One region of the Geodermatophilus sp. SYSU D00965 genome, then DNA from elsewhere that is predicted to be linked to it. Evidence: riboswitches for the same ligand, from Rfam matches in the RefSeq annotation. Region 1 holds a riboswitch; the other holds the start of a gene.
The links. A riboswitch is a leader RNA that binds a small molecule or an ion and turns the genes downstream of it on or off. The one in region 1 is predicted to bind cobalamin.

Region 1 (10,555 bases):
AGGTGGGCGCGGCGGCCAGGAAGCTGGAGAACAGCCGCTCGGCGCGCTGCCGGCCCACCCGGGGCAGCTTCTGCAGCCGGTCGGCGGTGACGTCGTCGGGCGAGGTGATGCCGGCCGCGGGCAGCTCGGCGGCCGCCCGCTTGCCGAGGCCCGGCCACAGGCCCGCGGTGCAGAAGGCGGTGAAGACCGGGTCGGTGGCGACGGCGGGCCTGGTCATCGGCGCTCCGGGTAACCGAAGTAGGGCGCCGAGACGTCCTCGAGCGCCGTGCGGATCGCCGCGGGCAGCCGCACCGCCTCGGCGTCCAGCGAGGCCTGCAGTTGCTGGGCGGTGCGCGCCCCGACCACCGGCGCGGTCACCCCCGGGCGGTCGCGCACCCACGCGAGGGCGACCGCCAGCGGGGTGGTGCCCAGCCCGTCGGCGGCGGTGATGACCGCCTCGACGATCCGGTCGGACTTCGGGGTGCGCAGCTCGTCGATGAAGCCCTGCCACTGGGCGTTGGCGCCGCGGGACTCCGTCGGGGTGCTGTGCCGGTACTTGCCGGTCAGCAGCCCCCGGCCCAGCGGCGACCAGGCCAGCACGCCCAGCCCCAGCGCCTCGGCGGCCGGCACCACCTCGCGCTCGACCCCGCGCTGCAGCAGCGAGTACTCGACCTGGGTGCTCACCACCGGCACCCGCCCCGGCCAGGCCCGCTGCCAGGTGGCCGCCTGCGCGGTCTGCCAGCCGGTGAAGTTGCTGACACCGACGTAGCGCACCCGCCCGGAGGCGACCGCGGTGTCGCAGGCGGCGAGGGTCTCCTCGAGCGGGGTGGTGTCGTCCCAGGCGTGCAGTTGCCACAGGTCGACGTGGTCGAGGCCCAGCCGGTCCAGCGAGGCGTCGAGGGCGGCCAGCAGGTGGCCGCGGGAGCCGCCGCGGCCCATCGGCCCGGGCGACGTGCGGCCCACGGCCTTGGTGGCGATGAGCAGGTCGGAGCGGGGGACGACGTCGGACAGCAGCCGGCCCAGAGTGCGCTCGCTGTCCCCGTCGCAGTAGACGTCGGCGGTGTCGACCAGCGTGCCGCCGGCGTCGACGAAGGCGGTCAGCTGCATCGCGGCCTCGTCCTCGTCGGTGTCGCGGCCCCAGGTCATGGTGCCCAGCGCGAGGCGGGAGACGACCAGACCGCTGCGCCCCAGCGCGCGTTGTTCCACGGGGGGCCAACCTACCGTCGGGGCCCCGGCCGGGCCGGGGAGCGACGGGCCCGGAGCGGCGCGCCGGGATCGGCCCGGGCCCGCCTACGCTGGCCTCCCGTGCTCCGAGGAACTCTTCCCGCCCCCGGCCGTTCCGATCGCTCCGGACGGGGGGCGGCCGCGCGATGAGCTGGATCGAGGCCGTCGTCCTGGGCCTGGTGCAGGGGCTGACGGAGTTCCTGCCGATCTCCTCCAGCGCGCACCTGCGCGTGGTGGGGGAGGCCTTCGGCTGGGGTGACCCCGGCGCGGCGTTCACCGCGATCACGCAGATCGGCACCGAGGCCGCGGTGCTGCTCTACTTCCGGCACGACATCTGGCGGATCGTCTCCACCTGGGTGCGCTCGCTGGGCGACCGCCGGCTGCGCCGCGACCCCGACGCCCGGATGGGCTGGCTGATCATCGCCGGCAGCGTGCCGATCGTCGTCCTCGGGCTGCTGCTCCAGGACCGCATCGAGACCACCTTCCGCAGCCTGTGGATCGTGGCCACCGCGCTGATCGCCTTCTCGCTGGTCCTGTTCTGGGCCGACCGGGTGGGGTCGAAGAAGCGGGAGCTGGACCAGCTGACCGTCGGGCACGGCATCGCCTTCGGGTTCGCCCAGGCCATGGCGCTGGTGCCCGGCGTCTCCCGGTCCGGCGGCACGATCACGATGGGGCTGTTCCTGGGCTACTCGCGGGCGGCGGCGGCCCGCTACTCGTTCCTGCTGGCCGTCCCGGCGGTGCTCGGGTCCGGCGTCTTCCAGGCCTACGAGGCGCTCACCGGCGGCACCGAGGGCGAGCCGGTCGCGTGGGGCCCCACGATCCTCGCCACCGTGCTGGCCTTCTTCGTGGGCTGGACGGTCATCGCCTGGCTGCTGCGCTACCTCGACCGCGGCAGCTTCACCCCGTTCGTCGTCTACCGGGTGCTGGTCGGCGCGCTGATCCTCGTCCTGCTGGGCACCGGCGTCATCGCCGCCACGTGATCGCTGACCGGCGGCCGTAAACTCGCAGGTCGTGACCACCGTCATCCTCCTGCGACACGGCCGGACGACGGCCAACGCCGGCGGCGTCCTCGCCGGCTGGACCCCGGGCGTGCAGCTCGACGAGACCGGCCAGGCGCAGGCGGCGGCGGTGGGGCAGCGGCTGGCGCCGGTGCCGCTGGCCGCGGTGGTGAGCAGCCCGCTGGAGCGCTGCCGCCAGACCGCCGCGGCCGTGCTCGACGGGCGCTCGCTGGAGCTGCAGACCGACGACCGGCTCGGCGAGGCCCGGTACGGCGACTGGACCGGCCGGCCGCTCAAGGAGCTGGCCAAGGAACCGCTGTGGAAGGTGGTCCAGGCCCACCCCTCGGCGGCGGTCTTCCCCGGCGACGAGGGCGAGGGGCTGGCCCAGACCCAGGCCCGGGCGGTCGCCGCCGTCCGGGCCTGGAACGCCGCCCTCGGGCCGGACGCGGTGTGGCTGGCCTGCAGCCACGGTGACGTGATCAAGGCCGTGCTCGCCGACGCCCTCGGCCTGCACCTGGACCAGTTCCAGCGGATCGTCGTCGACCCCGCGTCGATCTCGGTGGTCACCTACACCGAGACCCGCCCGTTCGTCGTCCGCGTCAACGACACCGGTGGGGACGTCGCCGCGCTGGTCCCCCCGACGAAGAAGGGCCGGCGCCGGCGGAAGGCCGACTCCGACGCCGTCGTCGGCGGCGGCGCGGGCGCGACCGTGTGACCTGCGTCTCGGCTCGCCCCGGACGGCCGTCCGCGTAACCTGGGGCCGTGCCCCGCCAGGTCCACCTCTTCGAACGCCCGTCCCGGTTCGTCGCCGGCACGGTCGGCCAGCCCGGCGAGCGCACCTTCTACCTGCAGGCCTCCGACGCATCGGGCCGGGTGGTCAGCGTGGCGCTGGAGAAGACGCAGGTGCAGGTGCTCGCCGACCGGATGAACGAGCTGCTCGACGAGATCGCCACCCGCCCCGGCGTCGTCGTCCCGCCCGACGCCGAGGTCGACGACCTCGAGCCGCTGGCCGCGCCGGTCGACGAGGAGTTCCGGGTCGCCGCCATGGGCCTGGCCTGGGACGGCGAGACGCAGGCCGTCGTCGTGGAGGCGGTGGCCGCCGGCGAGGAGCCGGTGGACGAGGACGCGATCCTCTCCGACAGCGAGGAGGGCCCCGACGCGCTCCGGGTGACGATCACCCCGGCCGCCGCCCGCGCCTTCGTCGTCCGCGCCCGCCGCGTGGTGGCCGCGGGCCGGCCGGCGTGCCCGCTGTGCTCCCTGCCGTTGGACCCCAGCGGGCACGTCTGCCCGCGGCAGAACGGCTACCGCCGCTGAGCCCGGCCCCGCTGCGCCGATGACCGAGCAGCCAGCCGCCCCCGACCTGCGCTCGCCGGTGGACGACGCCGAGGCGCGGACCCTGCTGCTCGACGGCGAGATCGACCTCGAGGGCCGGATGCTCGACGCCAGCAACGTCACCCTCGTCGGGACCATCCGCACCGACGAGCTCGAGGGCGAGTGCGTCTACAAGCCGGTCGCGGGGGAGCGGCCGCTGTGGGACTTCCCCGACGGCACCCTCGCCGGCCGGGAGGTGGCCGCGGCGCTGGTGTCGGAGGCCACCGGCTGGCGCGTCGTGCCGCCCACCGTGCTGCGCGACGGCCCGTTCGGCCCCGGCATGGTGCAGCTGTGGGTGGACGGCGACCCCACCGTCGACCTGGCCGCCTTCGTCCGCTCCGACCACCCTGGCCTGCGCCGGATGGCGGTGTTCGACGCGGTCGTCAACAACGCCGACCGCAAGGGCGGGCACATCATCCCCACGCCCGAGGGGCACGTGTACGGCGTCGACCACGGCATCTGCTTCTCCGTCGACCCGAAGCTGCGGACCCTGCTGTGGCGCTGGGCCGGCAAGCCGCTGCCGGCCGAGGCGCTGGAGGTGCTGGAGCGGCTCCGCGACGACCTGCTCGGCGACCTCGGGGAGCGGCTGCACGAGCACCTCACCCGCCGCGAGGTGCGCCGCACCCAGCAGCGGGTCGCCGACCTGCTGCGCACCGGCTGCCACCCGCAGCCCAGCGGCGACTGGCCCGCCCTGCCCTGGCCGCCGTTCTAACTGTCGCCCTCCGGGCTCCGACCGCGGCCAGGTGCCGTGCCCCTGGTGCGTGGAGCCCTGCCTGGTCCTCCCTCGGGAGGCCTCCGGCCCCCGCTCGCTCGGACCACCCTCGCGGGGCGGCTCGCGTCCCAGCGTCCTCGGCTTCCGTCCCGTCCGGCCTCGGGGGACCCTCCGGGCCCCCGCTCGGCCGGACACCCTCCGGGCCCCCGCTCGGGCGGACACCCTGCGGCTGGGCTCTAGGTTCCTGCCATGCCGCATCGTTCCCGCCTGGCGATCCTGCTGCTGGACCTCCCGCCGGACACCCACGACGCCGGGCGGGACTTCTGGTCCGCCGCCACCGGCCGGCCCGCCGAGCCCGACCCCACCGACCCCGACTGGACCTCGCTCGGCTCGTTCGCGGACGGCTTCCACCTGGAGGTGCAGCGCACCGGCACCGGGACGCCACCGCGCTGGCACGTCGACGTCGAGACCGACGACGTCCCCGCCGAGGTGGCCCGGCTGGAGGCGCTGGGCGCCACCCGGTCCGCGGACATGGGCGGCTTCTGGCAGATGAAGGACCCGGCGGGGCTGGTGTTCTGCGTGGTCGACGTCCAGACCGGCGAGGAGTTCGACCGGTACGCGACCACCTGGCCCTGAGCGGATCGCGGCGGCTACTCCAGCTTGACCAGGTCGATCATCGCGGCGGCCTGCAGCCCGTCGCCGTCCACCGTCAGCACCTCCAGCGGCAGCCGGCGCCACACCGCCAGCAGCAGGTCGCCGGCGGTCCCGGTGAGCGCGGCGATGGGGAAGGGGCGCGACCCGGGGAAGAGGGTGCGCTCGGCGTCGGCGTCGACCGCGTGGAAGACCACCGGGTGGGCCGTGTCCGGCGGCCCGGAGGGGAGGACGGCGGGGACCATGACCTCCAGCCACTCGTCGAGCCCGTCGAGGCCGACGTCGGCCGGGATCGGGCGGACGTCGCCGAGCACCTCCTCGACGTCGTAGGTGTGCACCACCGCCTCCATGGCCTGGCGGCGCAGCACGAACGCGACGTCCTGCCGCGCCGCCCACGTCCACACCCGCTCGGCCGGGTCGGCGCCGGCCAGGACGGTCTCCAGCTCGGCGGACTGCGCCAGGCCGTAGCCCAGCAGCTCGTCGTCGGGGTGCCGCACCGGCTCGACGTAGCCGCCGGGGTCGACGGCGCGGGTGCGCACCACCCAGGCCCAGAAGTGCTGCACCTCGGCCAGGTGCCAGACCAGGTCGGCCAGCGTCCAGCCGGGGCAGCCGGTCACCGGCGCGGACCAGCCGCGGGCGAGCACCGCCTCGGCGGCGGCCTCGGCGAAGCGCGCGTCCGCCTTCTGCAGGACCGGCAGGTACTGGTCGAGCTCCACGATCCACCTCCGACGGGGCTGCTGTCGCTCCCTCAGGATGAGGGCCGCCGGGCGTCGTCGGAAGCCGCCTCTAGGCTCGGGGCGTGCTCGCCTGGCCTGCTCCGCTCCTGCCGACCCTCCCGGGCACCGGTCCCGCGCTCAAGCTGTACGACACCTCCCGGGGGGAGGTCGTCGCCACCTCGCCCGAGGACACCGCTCGCATGTACGTCTGCGGGATCACCCCGTACGACGCCACGCACCTGGGCCACGCCGCGACCTACCTGGCGTTCGACCTGGTCAACCGCGTGTGGCGGGACGCCGGGCACGCGGTCCACTACGTCCAGAACGTCACGGACATCGACGACCCGCTGCTCGAGCGCGCCGAGCGCGACGGGGAGGACTGGATCGTCCTGGGCATGCGCGAGACCGCGCTGTTCCGGGAGGACATGACCGCCCTGCGGGTGCTCCCGCCCGAGGACTACGTGGGCGCGGTCGAGTCGATCCCGCGGATCGTGGCGCACATCGAGGACCTGCTCGACGACGGCCTGGCCTACGTCCTCGACGACGGCACCGGCGACGTCTACCACGACGTCGCCCAGGCGCCGGGCTTCGGCGCGGAGTCCCGCTACGACGAGCCGACCATGCTGCGCTTCTTCGCCGAGCGCGGCGGCGACCCCGACCGCGCCGGCAAGCGGAACCGGCTCGACCCCCTGCTGTGGCGCGGCGAGCGCCCGGGGGAGCCCTCCTGGCCCGGCCCCCGCGGCACGGCCGGCCGGCCCGGCTGGCACATCGAGTGCGCCACGATCGCGCTGGAGACCATCGGCATGGCCTTCGACGTCCAGGGCGGCGGCAGCGACCTGGTCTTCCCGCACCACGAGTACTCCGCCGTCCACGCCGAGGCGCTCACCGCCACCAAGCCCTTCGCCCGGGCATACGTGCACGCGGCGATGATCGGCCTGGACGGCGAGAAGATGAGCAAGAGCCGCGGCAACCTCGTGTTCGTGTCCAAGCTCCGCGGCGAGGGCGTGGACCCGATGGCGATCCGCCTGGCGCTGCTGTCCGGCCACTACCGCACCGACCGGGCCTGGACGCCGGACCTGCTGCGGGAGGCCGAGCAGCGGCTGGTCACCTGGCGCCGCGCCGTGGCCCGCGCGGCCGGCGCGCCGGCCGCACCGGTGCTGCACGGCCTGCGGGAGCGGCTGTCCGAGGACCTCGACACCCCCGGCGCGATCGCCGTGGTCGACCGGTGGGCGGCCCGGACGCTGGCGGCCGGGGACGGCGACGACCTGGAGGACGGCGCCCCCACGGTCGTGTGCGACGCGGTCGACGCGCTGCTGGGGATCGCGCTGGACACGTGCGCCATGGGTAGCGCGCTGCAGGACGGCTGATGGCGTCGGAGCCCTTCCGGCTGGTCGACCGGGCGGCGCGCGAGGCGGCCGAGGAGGACCTCGCGCCGTCGGCCACCCGGTCGGCGGCCACGCGCGGCCGGGCGGTCGCCGAGCCCGAGGACCCCCTGCGGACGGCGTTCGAGCGCGACCGCGACCGCATCCTGCACGCGAAGGCCTTCCGCCGGCTCAAGCACAAGACGCAGGTGTTCCTCAACCCCGACGGCGACCACTTCGTCACCCGGCTGACCCACACCCTCCAGGTCACCCAGGTCGCCCGCTCCCTGGCCTGCGCGCTGGGCCTCAACGAGACCCTGGCCGAGGCGATCGCGCTGGGCCACGACCTGGGCCACTCGCCGTTCGGGCACATCGGCGAGGACGCCCTCGAGCCCTACGTGCCCGGCGGGTGGCACCACGCCGCGCAGGGGGTGCGCATCGTCGAGGTGCTCGAGCGGCTCAACCTCACCTGGGAGGTCCGCGACGGCATCCGGGCGCACAGCTGGAAGATCGACCCGCCGCCGGACACCCGCGAGGCCGAGTGCGTCCGCTACGCCGACCGGATCGGCTACCTGTCCCACGACGCGCTGGACGCCGTCCGGGCCGGGGTGCTGCGGGTGGGCGACCTGCCGGCCCGCGCCCGCGCCGCGTTCGGGGACCCGGGCAGCCAGATGGTCGGCGCGATGATCGACGCGGTCGTCGAGGGGTCGCTGTCACCCGGGAACACCGCCGGCGCCGTGGTGATGGCGCCCGAGCAGCTGGCGGCCATGCACGAGCTGCGGACGTTCATGTTCGAGCGGGTCTACGCGTCGGAGACGGCGGCCGGGCAGAAGCAGCTGGCCATCGACGTGACCCGCCGGCTGGTCGACCACCACCTGGCCCACCCCGAGCTGATCCCGGCGTCCTACCGGGACACCGAGGCCGACCCGGTGACCCAGGTCGTGGACTACGTGTCGGGGATGACCGACAGGTTCGCCCTGACGATGCACGACCGGCTCTTCGACGCCGACGCGGCGTCGGCGATGCGCCCGCTGCTCCGCCTGCCCTAGCCGTCCGGCCCGGACCGCACCGTCGGCCGCCGGCACGCGGCGGTCGACGGCGCCGGCCGGTCAGCCGGCGGGAACGGCCCGGCGGCGGGGGAGCCTGTCCAGCAGCCAGCCGCTGGTCAGGCCGAGCCCGGCCCACAGCACGGCCAGCTGGCCGAGCGAGGCGAGCCGGAAGTCCCACACCACCGCGGCCGGCACGTCGGCGGCGATGGTGTCGGGGTCGTCCGGCACGAGCACCAGCACCAGCGCCAGCAGGACCGCACCGGCCACGGTCGCGGCGATCGCCGTGACCGCGTCACCGGTGCCGCGGCTGCGCAGCCAGCTGACCAGCGCGGCCACCAGCATCGCGCCGACGACACCGCACAGCAGCACGCCGCCGTAGATCGCGGTGCGGGTGCCGACGGTGGCCGGGTCGCCGACGGCCGGCGGGTTGGCGGGGATCTTCAGCGCCGGCAGCAGCGCGAGCACGGCGAAGCCGACGGCGGCCAGCAGCGCGGTCCGGGCGACGTCGGTCCGGCCGGGCAGCCGGTGCCGCACGAGGCCGTAGACGGCCGCGAACACCACCGCCAGGACCACGCCCGCCAGCACGGTGCCCAGGAACCCGCCGAACAGCTGCTCGGGGCGGCTGAACAGCTCCGCGCCGTGCTCGTGGCCGCCCCCGGTGGCCGCGCGGGCCTCCTCGACGGCGAGGGCGGGCGCGATGGCCCGCTCGGTCACCAGCAGCGAGTACAGGCCGGCCAGCACGCCGGCGACCAGGCCGGCGAGCACGATCCGGCCGAACAGCTGCCCGAAGCGGAGCGGCTGGCCGACGGCGGGACGGTCGAGGGTCCCGGTCACGGGGGCGCCGCTCAGTGGCACGGCATGCCCAGCGAGTGCCGGGCGTCGTGGAACAACTCGTGCGCGGTGTCGCCGAGGGAGGCGAGCACGGCGCCGCTGTCCTGGGCGATCAGGTACAGGCCGAACAGCGCGAGCAGGGCCAGTGCCCAGGCCCAGGCGGGGACGGCGATGCGGGCGCGCGACGGGGCGGACTGGGCGTGCGGAGAGGTCATGCGGAGGAACCCTTTCTTCCATGCCTCGTGGAATGACGTGGTGCGCGCCGCAGCCGGTCTCCTGACTCCCGGATCGACGCTCGCCCCGACCTTCCCGGCGTCCCCCGCCTCGGCGAGGGGCACCAGTGGTGCCGTGGGGGTCCGCTCCCCGGTCACAGTGGCGAGGACCGTGCCGGACTTGAACCGGCTTCCCTGACACTGCGGCGGCGCGAACGCTACACCCCGCGACTCGCGCCGGGCCCGGGTCGGGTGAGGACGCAGTCGCCGCAGGTGCCGGCGCCGGGCAGCCGGTAGAACAGGCAGCAGGAGCGGCGGACGAAGCTGCCGTCGCCGCGGCGGGCACCGGTGCCGGCCAGCGTGCCCTCGGCGAGCACGGCGTCGAGCGTCGCCGCGGTGAGGGGCGCGAGCTCCGGGACGGCGGTGTTCGCCATCCGCAGCGCACCGGCGACCGCGGAGATCGTGTTGCCGTCGAGCACCTGGGTGGACAAGCCGGTGCAGGCGGCCACCGCCGCCGACAGGGGCTGCACGGCCGGCACGAGCCAGCACCGGTCCAGCGCGCCGGCGAGCGCGTCCGGGCCGGCCGCGGGGACGGTCCCGGCGGCGGGCAGGGCCAACGGCAGCGGGTTGGCCCCGGCGAGGTGCAGGTGCACCTCCTCCGGCGCGGCCACCGGCAGGACGCCGCGCACCAGGGCGGCGCCGAGCACGGGGGAGAGGAGGCGGGCCACCAGCCCCAGGTGCGCGAGGGACGCGGCCACCCGCCGGTCCACGTCGGGGGCGCCGGGTGCCGCGGCCAGGGCGGCGCGCACGTCGGCGATCCGCTGTTCCAGCGGGCCGCCGTCGACCAGGGCGGTCCAGGAGACCCAGCCCGGTCCGGCCTCGGGCGCGACGGCGAAGAACGGGCCGAGCGCCCCGGCCGCCGCCAGCGCCTCCACCGCGGCGGATCCGGTCACCGGGCCATCGTCCCGCACCACCCGACCTCGACCGTTATCCCCAACACCGTCGAGCCATGCAACGGCGGCCGACCACCGCGACGAAGGCGCGGCGGACCCCCGCGTGAGCGGGGCGGCTCAGTCGGGCGAGCCGGAGGGCCGCGTCGTCAGTTCGTGCCGCCCCGGCGGCGCAGGTATCTCTCGAACTCGCGGGCGATGGCGTCGCCGCTGGCGTTGGAGAGGTCGACCTCGGTGGCCCGCTCCTCGAGGGAGCGCACGTACTCCACGACCTCGGCGTCCTCGTTGGCCATCTCGTCGACGGTCTTCACCCAGTCCTCGGCCTGCTGCGGCAGCGCGCCGAGCGGCACGGCGAGCTCGAGGACCTCCTCGACCCGCTGCAGCAGCGCGACGGTGGCCCGCGGCGACGGCGGCTGAGAGACGTAGTGCGGCACCGCGGCCCAGAAGCTGATCGCCGGCAGGCCGGCCTGCACGCAGGCGTCCTGGAAGACGCCGAGGATG
Region 2 (10,555 bases), on a different contig from region 1:
CGGTGCCGGCCCTTCCAGGTGACCCGCTCGGAGTCGCGCAGCGCGAGCAGCAGGTCCAGCTTCTCGGCGAACAGCTCGTCGTAGTCGTCGAGGTCGTACCCGAACAGCGGGAAGGACTCGATGAACGACCCGCGCCCGGCCATGACCTCCGCCCGGCCGTGGGAGAGCAGGTCGACGGTGGCGAACTGCTGGAACACCCGCACGGGGTCCTCGGAGGACAGCACGGTGACCGCGCTGGTCAGCCGGATCCGCGTCGTCCGGACGGCGGCCGCGGCGAGCACGGTGGACGGCGAGCTGACCGCGTAGTCGAGCCGGTGGTGCTCCCCCACGCCGAAGACGTCGAGCCCCACCTGGTCGGCGAGCTCGATCTCCTCGAGCAGGTTCGCCAGCCGCTGCTCGGGGCTGATCGTCGTCCCGGTGCGCGGGTCCCGCAGGACGTCGCCGAACGTGTAGACCCCGAGCTCCACTGTCACTCCCTGTGCATCGTCGGTTGAACGGTCAACCACCTGTCGTCGGCTCGGATTCCCCCGGGCCGGCGCGGCGCAGCCAGCGGGCGAGCAACGGCGCGGACAGCAGCATCACGAACAGCCGGAGCACCTGGACGGCGAGCACGAAGGTGGCGTCGGCGCCGCCGTCCTGTGCGGTGGCCAGGACCGCGTACAGCCCGCCGGGCGTCGTGGCGAGGTAGGCGTCGAGGGCGCTGGCGTCGGTCGTCACGGTGAGGACCGCGCCGAGGCCGGCGCACGCCGCGATCAGGCCCAGGATGATCGCCAGCGCCAGCGGCAGCGCCCGCCCGACGGTGCGCAGGCTGTCCCGGGTGAAGTTCAGCCCCACCGTCAGGCCGATCAGCAGGAACGCGGCCAGGCCGAGCGCCGTGGGGACCTCGGCGCCCCGCGACAGGCCGCTCAGGTCCAGGCCGGTCGCCACGAGCATCGGCCCGAGCAACGCCGGCACCGGGATGTGCAGCAGCCGCGCCAGCGGGACGCCGGCCAGCAGGCAGACCGCGCAGAACAGCAGGTCGACCGGCCAGCCGGGGCCGGCGCCGTCCACCACCGCGCCGCCGGCCCCGGGCGCGGCGCCGAACACGGCCGTCGCCGTCACCGGCATCAGCACGACGATGATCAGCACCCGCAGGTACTGGAGGACGGCGACCATCCGGTCGTCGGCGCCGAGCTCCCGGGCCATCACGGTGATCCCCGACGCGCCGCCGGCGATCACCGAGAACGCGCCGGTCACCGGGCTGATCCCCGGCTGCAGCCGCATCAGCAGCCCGGCCAGCAGGGTCAGCACCAGGGTGCCGATCGTGACCGAGAGGACCGGCAGCCAGTCCCGGCCGATCGCGGCGAGGGTCTCCAGGTCGACCAGCGCGCCGATGGAGACCCCGATCAGGCCCTGCGCGGCGATCATCCCGGGGCGCGGGACCACGAGCCGCCGCCGTCCGGCCAGGCCGCGGACCAGGCCGACCACCAGGCCGCCGAACAGCGAGGGCGAGGGCAGGTCGAGGGCGTCGAAGAGGACGGTGGCCACGACCGCGGCGGCGAGGACCAGCGCCGCGTCCACCAGCCGCGCGATGCGCCCCGGGCCCCCCACGGTGCCCACTCTGCCCGCCGACCGCCGTGAGCCCGGGGCGGCCCCTCGGCAGGCACGCGCCGTGGCCCCGTCCAGGGCACCGCCCCGAGCCTGCGACGGGTGGGGAGGACGGGGTCCTTCCGTCGTGGGCGAGGGGTCCTCCCTCAGACGCCGGCGATCCGCCGCAGTTCGGCCACGTGGGCGTCGAAGGCGCGCCGACCGTCCTTGGTGAGCGCCAGACTGGTGCGCTGGCGCGAGGCGATGGTGGCCTTGTGCGCCTTCACGTACCCGGCCTCCTCCAACTGCCGGACGTGCTTGGAGAGGACGGAGTCGCTCACCCCGACCCGGTCCCGGACGGCCGCGAACTCCATGGTGTCGACCGCGGCCAGCAGGCCGCAGATCTGCAGCCGCGGCGGCGGGTGGATCACCGTGTCGAACCGCGGGGCCGTCGCGGTCACAGGGAGCTCCGCATCTCCGCGGCGAGGGCACGGCCCCAGCGGCGGCTGAGCAGCGCCGCCGCCAGGCCGAGCACCGCCCCGGCCACGACCATCACCCAGTGCTGGTCGAAGCCCTCGGCGAGGACGAACGCGGCGATCAGGACGGGCAGCACGATCGCCGTCCAGACCGCCATGGCGCCGGGGCTGACGGTCACCCAGATCCCGGTCATGTGCTTGTAGGCCGACACCAGGGCGCCCAGGCCGCCCATGAACACGATCACGGCCGGGAAGGTCACCCACAGCGAGTCGAAGGCGTAGGAGGACAGGAAGCCGAAGAGCAGCAGTCCCAGCGCGACGTCGTACCACCAGGGCTGCAGGACCCGGTCGGCCAGTGCCTCCCGGTCCGCCTGCAGGGCGGCGAGCTGCGCGGCGGCGGTGGTGCGGTCGGAGACCCCGTTGCTTTCCATGTCGGAAAGTGTGGCGGTCACTTTCCACTCCGTCAAGAGACGGGTGACTGTCCGCGCGCCGCGGCGGCGTGGTTGCATGACCGGGCCACAGCGACGGCAGTGGAGGAAGCCCGGTGAGATTCCGGCGCGGTCCCGCCACTGTGACCGGGGAGTCGGCCCCCACGCTCGGCCACTGTCCCCGCGGGGACGGGAAGGTCGGGGGCGGACGGCGATCCGGCAGCCAGGAGACTCCCGCCGTCGTCCCTGCTCCCTCCGGGCGTGGACACCCGGGGAGGAAGGACGCCCGGGTGACCTATCCCTTCGGCGCCGTCGTCGGCATGGACGACATGCGCCTGGCCCTGCTGCTCAACGCCGTCTCCCCCGCGGTCGGCGGCGTGCTCGTCCGCGGCGAGAAGGGGACGGCGAAGTCGACGACGGTGCGCGCGCTGGCCGCCGTCCTGCCGCCGGTGGACGTCGTCACCGGCTGCCGGTTCGCCTGCGACCCCGCCGCCCCGGACCCGGCCTGCCCGGACGGCCCGCACGACGCGGACACCCCCGGCCAGACGCGGGCGGCCCGGCTGGTCGAGCTGCCGGTCGGCGCCTCGGAGGACCGCGTCGTCGGCTCGCTGGACCTCGAGCGGGCGCTCACCGAGGGCGTCAAGGCGTTCGAGCCGGGGCTGCTGGCCGCCGCGCACCGCGGCGTGCTCTACGTCGACGAGGTCAACCTGCTGCACGACCACCTGGTCGACCTGCTGCTGGACGCCGCGGCACTGGGCACCGCCTACGTCGAGCGCGAGGGCGTCTCGGTGCGGCACGCGGCCCGGTTCCTGCTGGTCGGGACGATGAACCCCGAGGAGGGCGAGCTGCGCCCGCAGCTGCTGGACCGGTTCGGCCTGACCGTGGAGGTCGCCGCGCCCCGCGACCCGGCCGAGCGGGCCGAGGTGGTGCGCCGCCGGTTCGCCCACGACGCCGACCCGGCCGGGTTCGCCGCGGCGTGGGCCGCCGAGGAGACGGCGCTGGCCGCCCGCATCGCCGACGCCCGCGCCCGGCTGCCGCACGTCGTCCTCTCCGACGACGCGCTGCGCCAGGTGACCGCGGTCTGCGCCGCCTTCGACGTCGACGGGCTGCGCGCGGACCTGGTCACCGCCCGGGCCGCGATCGCGCACGCCGCCTGGTGCGGGGGCGAGGAGGTCACCGAGGACGACGTGCGGGTGGCCGCCCGGCTGGCCCTGCCCCACCGCCGCCGGCGCAACCCGTTCGACGCGCCGGGCCTGGAGCAGCAGACCCTCGACCAGGCCCTCGCCGACGCCCGCCCCGAGGAGCCCGACGACGGCCCCGACGACGACGGCCCCGGCGGCCCGGACGACGGCGGCGGCTCCGGACCCGACGACGCGCCGAGATCCCGTGATCTCGACACCGGCGCCGCGGGGGAGCCGCCGACATCCCGTGATCTCGACAGCGGTTCCGCGCGCGAGGAGGGCGCCGGGCCGGCGCCGGAGCGGGCCGCCGCGGCGCCGGGCGACCCGTTCCGCACCCGCCGGCTGGAGGTGCCCGGAATCGGCACGGGCGTGGCCGGACGGCGCTCCCGGGCCCGCTCCGACCGGGGCCGCGTGGTCGGCTCGACCCGCCCGCGCGGCACGGTGAGCCGGCTGCACCTGACCGACACGGTGCTCGCCGCCGCGCCGCACCAGCGGGCCCGCGGCCGCACCGGCCCGGGGCTGCGCCTCGCGCGCGGCGACCTGCGGCAGGCCACGCTGGAGGGCCGCGAGGGCAACCTCGTGCTCTTCGTCGTCGACGCCAGTGGCTCCATGGGGTCGCGGTCGCGGATGGGCGCGGTGAAGGGCGCCGTCCTGTCGCTGCTGCTCGACGCCTACCAGCGGCGGGACAAGGTCGGCCTGGTCACCTTCCGCGGCACCGGCGCCGAGCTGGCGCTGCCGCCCACCTGGTCGGTCGAGGCGGCCGCGGCCCGGCTGCGTGAGCTGCCGACCGGCGGGCGCACCCCGCTGGCGGCGGGCCTGCTGCGCGCGCACGAGACGCTCCGGGTGGAGCGGGTCCGCGACCCGCAGCGCCGCCCGCTGCTGGTCGTCGTCACCGACGGCCGGGCGACGGGGGTCCGCGGCGCCACCGCGGTCGCGGACGCGCACGCCGCGGCCGGCCTGCTCGCTGCCACCGGGGTCGCGAGCGTCGTCGTCGACTGCGAGTCCGGGCCGGTGCGGCTCGGGTTGGCCGGCGCTCTCGGTGCCGTCCTCGGCGGGCCGACGCTGCGGCTGGAGGAGCTGGCCGCCGAGTCGCTCGCGGCGACCGTCCGCAGCGCGCGCGAGGCGGCCTGACGTGCCGAAGGGGCAGGTTTCCTCGGTCCCCGACGACGGGCTGACCACGCGGGCGCGGCGCAACCGGCCGATCCTGGCCGTCCACACCGGGGAGATGAAGGGCAAGTCGACCGCCGCGTTCGGCATGGCGATGCGGGCGTGGAACCAGGGCTGGTCGATCGCGGTCTACCAGTTCGTCAAGAGCGCGAAGTGGAAGGTCGGCGAGGAGACCGCCCTGACCGCGCTGGGCCGGCTGCACGAGCAGACCGGCGAGGGCGGCCCCGTCGTCTGGCACAAGATGGGCCCGGGGTGGAGCTGGTCGCGCCGGCAGGGCACCGAGGTCGACCACGCCGCCGATGCCGCCGAGGGCTGGGCGCAGATCAAGCGCGACCTCGCCGCCGAGGCCCACCGCTTCTACGTGCTCGACGAGTTCACCTACCCGCTGACGTGGGGCTGGGTGGACGTCGACGACGTCGTGGGGACCCTGACCAACCGCCCCGGCACGCAGCACGTGGTGGTCACCGGCCGCAACGCGCCGCCGGCGCTGGTCGAGGCCGCCGACCTGGTCGTGGAGATGACCAAGGTCAAGCACCCCATGGACGCCGGCCAGAAGGGCCAGCGGGGGATCGAGTGGTGACCGCGGTCGTCCCCCGGGTCGTGATCGCCGCCCCGGCGAGCAACGCGGGCAAGACGTCGGTCACCACCGGGCTGGTCGCCGCCCTCACCGCCCGCGGGCTGGCCGTCTCCCCGCACAAGGTCGGTCCCGACTACATCGACCCCGGCTACGCGGGCCTGGCCGCCGGGCGGCCGGGGCGCAACCTCGACCCGGTCCTGGTCGGCGAGGAGCGGGTGGTCCCGCTGTTCCTGCACGGGGCCCGGGGCGCCGACGTCGCGGTCGTCGAGGGGGTCATGGGTCTGTTCGACGGCGCCACCTCCCCCGCCGTCGAGCCCGGGTTCGCCTCCACCGCGCACGTGGCCCGGCTGCTGCGCGCCCCGGTGGTGCTGGTCGTGGACGCCTCCGCGCAGGCGCAGAGCGTCGCGGCGCTGGTGCACGGCTTCGCCACGTTCGACCCGACGGTGCGGATGGGCGGCGTCGTCCTCAACCGGGTCGGCAGCGACCGCCACGAGGAGATCCTGCGGGAGGCCCTCGGCGCGTCAGGGGTGCCGGTCCTCGGGGCGGTCCGGCGGCTGGACGAGCTGGTCACCCCCTCCCGGCACCTGGGTCTGGTGCCCGCCGCCGAGCGATCGGCCGAGGCGCTGGCCACGGTGCGGCGGCTCGGCGAGGTGGTCGCGGGGGCCCTCGACCTGGACGCCGTCCTGCGGCTGGCCCGCTCCGCTCCCGGCCTGGACGCCGTCCCGTGGGACCCCGCCGCCGAGGTGCGCCGGGCCGAGGGGCGGCCGCGGATCGCCGTCGCCGGGGGTGCGGCGTTCACCTTCGGCTACGCGGAGAACACCGAGCTGCTCGAGGCCGCGGGCGCCGAGGTGGTGACCGTCGACCCGCTGCGCGACGAGCACCTCCCCGAGGAGACCTCCGGGCTGGTGGTCGGCGGCGGGTTCCCCGAGGTCCACGCCGCGCAGCTGTCGGCCAACGCCACGCTGCGGGCGGACGTCGCCGCGCTCGCGGAGCGGGGCGCCCCGGTCGCCGCCGAGTGCGCAGGGCTGCTGTACCTGGCCCGCAGCCTGGACGGCGTCCCGATGTGCGGGGTCCTGGCCGCCGACGCGGCCATGTCGCCCGGCCTCACGCTCGGGTACCGGGAGGCCGTCGCCCTCACCGACTCGGCGCTCGCCCCGGCGGGCACCCGGGTGCGGGGGCACGAGTTCCACCGCACCGTCGTCACGCCGGCCGCCGGGGCGCGCCCGGCCTGGCGCTGGGCCGGCGCCGCGCCGGAGGGGTTCGTCGAGGGCGGCGTCCACGCGAGCTACCTGCACCTGAACTGGGCCGGCTCCCCGGTCCTCGCCGAGCGGTTCGTGGCCGCCTGCGCGGTCCCGGCGGGGATGGCGCGGTGATCGTCGTCGGCGTGGGTGCGCGCCCGGGGGTCGAGGCCGCGGAGGTCCTGGCCGCGGTGGACGCCGTCCTGCCCGCCGGGGCCGACGGCGTCCGGCTGGCCACGCTCGACGCCCGCGCCGCGGAACCGGGCCTGCGGGCGGCCGCGGCGGCCCGCGGGTGGTCGCTCGCGGGACACCCGGCGGCAGCACTGGCCGCCGTCCCGGTGCCGGCGCCGTCGGCCCGGGTGGCCGCCGCGGTCGGGACGCCCTCGGTCGCCGAGGCCGCCGCGCTGCTCGGCGGGGGCACGCTGCTCGTCGGCCGGACGGTGGTCGGCCGGGTCACGGTGGCGGTGGCCGGTGAGTGAGCCCGACCTGGGCCACCACGGGGACGCCGAGCTGGCCCCGGGCCTGGTCGACCTCGCCGTCAACGTGCGCCCGGGCACGCCGCCGCCGTGGCTCCGGGCGGTGCTGCACGACGCGCTCGACGACTGCGCCGGCTACCCCGACGCCGGGCCGGCCCGTGCCGCGGTCGCCGCCGCACACGGCCGCCCGCCGCAGGAGGTGCTGCTCACCGCGGGCGCGGCCGAGGCGTTCACCCTCGTCGCGCGGGCCCTGCAGCCGCGCCGGGCGGTCGTCGTCCACCCGTCGTTCACCGAGCCGGAGGCCGCGCTGCGCGCCGCCGGGCACCCGGTCGAGCGGCTGCTGCTGGCGGCTCCGCGGTTCCGGCTGGACCCGGCCGCCGTCCCGGACGACGCCGACCTGGTGGTGCTCGGCAACCCGACCAACCCGACCTCGGTGCTGCACCCGCAGCGGGACGTCGCCGCGCTGGCCCGGCCCGGCCGGGTGCTCGTCGTCGACGAGGCGTTCGCCGACACGGTGCCCGGCGAGCCGGAGTCCCTCGCCGGCCGCTCCGACCTTCCGGGGCTGCTCGTGGTGCGCAGCCTGACCAAAACCTGGGGCCTGGCGGGGTTGCGGGTGGGCTACTGCCTGGGCCCGGCCGACCTGGTCGCCGCCCTCGGCGCCGCCCAGCCGCACTGGCCGCTGGCCACCCCGGCCCTGGCCGCGCTCGTCGCGTGCACCCGGCCGGAGGCCCGCGCCGAGGCCACCGCGGCGGCCCACCACCTCATCGACCACCGGGAGGTGCTGGTGCAGGCCCTGCCGCCGCAGGTCGAGGTCCTCGCCGAGCCGCGGTCGTCCTTCGTGCTGCTGCGGGTGCCCGGCGGCGAGCGGGTCCGCGCGGAGCTGCGCGCGCGGGGCTGGGCGGTGCGCCGCGGCGACACCTTCCCCGGTCTGGACGGCGACCACCTGCGGGTCGCCGTCCGCGCTCCGGCGACCTCGCGTGCGTTCGCCGCGGCCCTGGCTGCGATCCTGGAGGGGATCCCTCCCGCGCCACCGACGCCGCGGGCCGCGCCCCGCCTGCCCGAGGAGATCCGCTGAGCACCGACCCGGCCCCGTTCGCGGGCACCCTGCTGGGCGAGACGATCGCCGCGGTCGCGCCGCGGGACGGCGCGGCCGAGCGCGCCGCCCGCGACCGGCTGGACCGGATGACCAAGCCGCCGGGCTCCCTCGGCGTCCTGGAGGACGTCGCCGCGCAGCTCGCCGGCACCGCCGGCCAGTGCCCGCCGCCGCTGCCCGCACCGGCCGCGGTCGCGGTCTTCGCCGGCGACCACGGGGTGCACGCCCAGCGCGTGACCCCGTGGCCGCAGGAGGTCACCGCGCAGATGGTGGCCAACCTCGTCCGCGGCGGCGCGGTGGTCAACGCGTTCGCCGCGCAGCTCGGCGCCGACGTCGTCGTCGTGGACGTCGGGGTGGCGACCCCGTACGCGGTCGAGCCGAGCGCGGCGCTGCTGGCCCGCAAGGTGCGTTCCGGCACCGCCGACCTCGCCGTCGGCCCGGCCATGACCGGACAGGAGGCCCGGCGGGCGGTCGAGGTGGGCATCGAGGTGGCGACGGCCCTCGCCGCCGACCACGGCTGCCTGGTCACCGGCGACATGGGGATCACCAACACCACCGCGTCGGCGGCGCTGGTCTGCGCGTTCACCGGCGCGACCCCGGCCGAGGCCACCGGCCGGGGCACCGGCGTCGACGACCCGACGCTGGCCCGCAAGGTCGAGGTCGTCGGTCGCGCCGCGGCCCGCGTGCCGACCCGGCCGGCGACCCCGGAGGCGGCGCTGGCCGTCCTCGCCGAGGTGGGCGGCCTGGAGCACGCCGCGCTCGCCGGGTTCGTCCTCGGGGCGGCGGCTGCCCGGGTGCCGGTGCTGCTCGACGGCGTCATCGCGGGCTCGGCCGCGCTGGTCGCCGCCGCGCTGTGCCCGACCGCGCTGGAGCACGCGCTGGCCGGGCACACCTCGGCCGAGCCCGGGCACGCCCTCGCGCTGCGCGCCCTGGGCCTGCGGCCGCTGCTCGGGCTGGACCTGCGCCTGGGCGAGGGCACCGGCGCCCTCCTGGCGCTGCCGCTGGTGGCCAGCGCGGCGCGGGCGCTGCGCGACGTGGCCACCTTCGACTCCGCCGGCGTCACGGAGAAGGGCCGGTGAGCGACCGCACCCGCGGGGCGACGCCGCTCCCGCTCGCGACGGGCGCCGGCGAGGGGCGAGCGTGAACGCCACGCCGGTCGACCCCGCGTCGGGGGTGGTCTACCCGGTGGGGCTGCGACTGCTCGACCGGAGGGTCGTGGTCGTCGGCGGCGGCCAGGTCGCCCACCGCCGGGTGGCCGGCCTGCTCGAGGCCCGCGCCCGGGTGACCGTGGTCAGCCCGGAGGTCACGCCCGCCCTGGAGGCGCTGGTCGGGCCCGGCGCGGTCACCTGGCTGCGGCGCGGCTACCGGCCCGGCGACCTCGACGGCGCCTGGTACGCGGTCGCCGCCACCGACGACCCCGCGGTCAACGCCGCCGTCGCGGAGGAGGCCGAGCGGTCCCGGGTGTTCTGCGCCCGCGCCGACGACCGCGCGGCGTCCAGCGTCTGGACCCCCGCCGTCGGGCGGCAGGGCGACCTCGTCGTCGGCGTGCACGGCGGCGGCGACCCGCAGCGGGCCGTCGCCGTCCGGGACGCGGTCGTCGCCGGGCTCACCGACGGCAGCATCCGCGACCGCGCGGCCCGCGCGGCACCGGAGGGGCGGCCGGGCACCGTCGTCCTCGTGGGCGGCGGACCGGGCGACCCGGGGCTGGTCACCGTGCGCGGCCAGCAGGCGGTGTCCCAGGCCGACGTCGTGATCGCCGACCACCTCGCGCCGCAGTCGCTGCTGGCCTCGCTGCCGGCCGACGTCGAGGTCATCGACGCCTCCAAGCTGCCGCGCGGGCGGTACATGGCCCAGGAGCAGATCAACGCGCTGCTGGTGGAGCACGCCCGGGCCGGCCGGCGGGTGGTGCGGCTCAAGGGCGGCGACCCGTTCGTCTTCGGCCGCGGCATGGAGGAGCTCGCGGCGTGTGCGGCCGCCGGCGTGCCGGTGGAGGTGGTCCCCGGGGTGACCAGCGCGATCGGCGTGCCGGGGCTGGCCGGCATCCCGGTCACGCACCGCGGGCTCACCCACGAGTTCGTCGTCGTCTCCGGGCACGTGCCGCCCGGCCACCCGCAGTCGCTGGTCGACTGGCCGGCGCTGGCGCGGCTGCGGGGCACCCTCGTCGTGCTGATGGGCGTCGACACCGCTCCGGCGATCGCCGCTGCGCTGGTCGAGCACGGCCGCGACCCGGAGACGCCGGTCGCCGTGGTCGCCGACGGCTCCACGCCCACCCAGCGCACGGTGCGCACCACCCTGGCCGGGCTGGGCAAGGCCCTGGCGGAGGAGGGCATCCGGCCGCCCGCGGTGTGGGTCG

Region 2: another riboswitch for cobalamin. It lies ahead of ACI789_RS03890 (putative cobaltochelatase); the one in region 1 lies ahead of ACI789_RS12720 (CbtB domain-containing protein).

What each region holds. Positions count from the first base shown of each region.
Region 1 covers NZ_JBJGYQ010000011.1:164,034-174,588, reverse strand. The annotation lists gene ACI789_RS12775 (AAA family ATPase) at 1-217, opposite strand, end outside; gene ACI789_RS12770 (aldo/keto reductase) at 214-1,185, opposite strand; gene ACI789_RS12765 (undecaprenyl-diphosphate phosphatase) at 1,350-2,183, shown strand; gene ACI789_RS12760 (histidine phosphatase family protein) at 2,215-2,916, shown strand; gene ACI789_RS12755 (DUF3090 family protein) at 2,964-3,515, shown strand; gene ACI789_RS12750 (SCO1664 family protein) at 3,535-4,284, shown strand; gene ACI789_RS12745 (VOC family protein) at 4,534-4,920, shown strand; gene ACI789_RS12740 (maleylpyruvate isomerase family mycothiol-dependent enzyme) at 4,935-5,651, opposite strand; gene mshC (cysteine--1-D-myo-inosityl 2-amino-2-deoxy-alpha-D-glucopyranoside ligase) at 5,735-7,018, shown strand; gene ACI789_RS12730 (HD domain-containing protein) at 7,018-8,061, shown strand; gene ACI789_RS12725 (CbtA family protein) at 8,122-8,895, opposite strand; gene ACI789_RS12720 (CbtB domain-containing protein) at 8,907-9,107, opposite strand; cobalamin riboswitch at 9,143-9,325, opposite strand; gene ACI789_RS12715 ((2Fe-2S)-binding protein) at 9,323-10,057, opposite strand; gene ACI789_RS12710 (PAC2 family protein) at 10,204-10,555, opposite strand, start outside.
Region 2 covers NZ_JBJGYQ010000003.1:170,616-181,170, forward strand. The annotation lists gene ACI789_RS03870 (LLM class flavin-dependent oxidoreductase) at 1-467, opposite strand, end outside; gene ACI789_RS03875 (AbrB family transcriptional regulator) at 499-1,590, opposite strand; gene ACI789_RS03880 (transcriptional regulator) at 1,734-2,027, opposite strand; gene ACI789_RS03885 (hypothetical protein) at 2,024-2,473, opposite strand; cobalamin riboswitch at 2,577-2,703, shown strand; gene ACI789_RS03890 (putative cobaltochelatase) at 2,761-4,782, shown strand; gene cobO (cob(I)yrinic acid a,c-diamide adenosyltransferase) at 4,784-5,398, shown strand; gene ACI789_RS03900 (cobyrinate a,c-diamide synthase) at 5,395-6,768, shown strand; gene ACI789_RS03905 (cobalamin biosynthesis protein) at 6,765-7,112, shown strand; gene cobC (Rv2231c family pyridoxal phosphate-dependent protein CobC) at 7,105-8,184, shown strand; gene cobT (nicotinate-nucleotide--dimethylbenzimidazole phosphoribosyltransferase) at 8,229-9,281, shown strand; gene cobA (uroporphyrinogen-III C-methyltransferase) at 9,343-10,555, shown strand, end outside.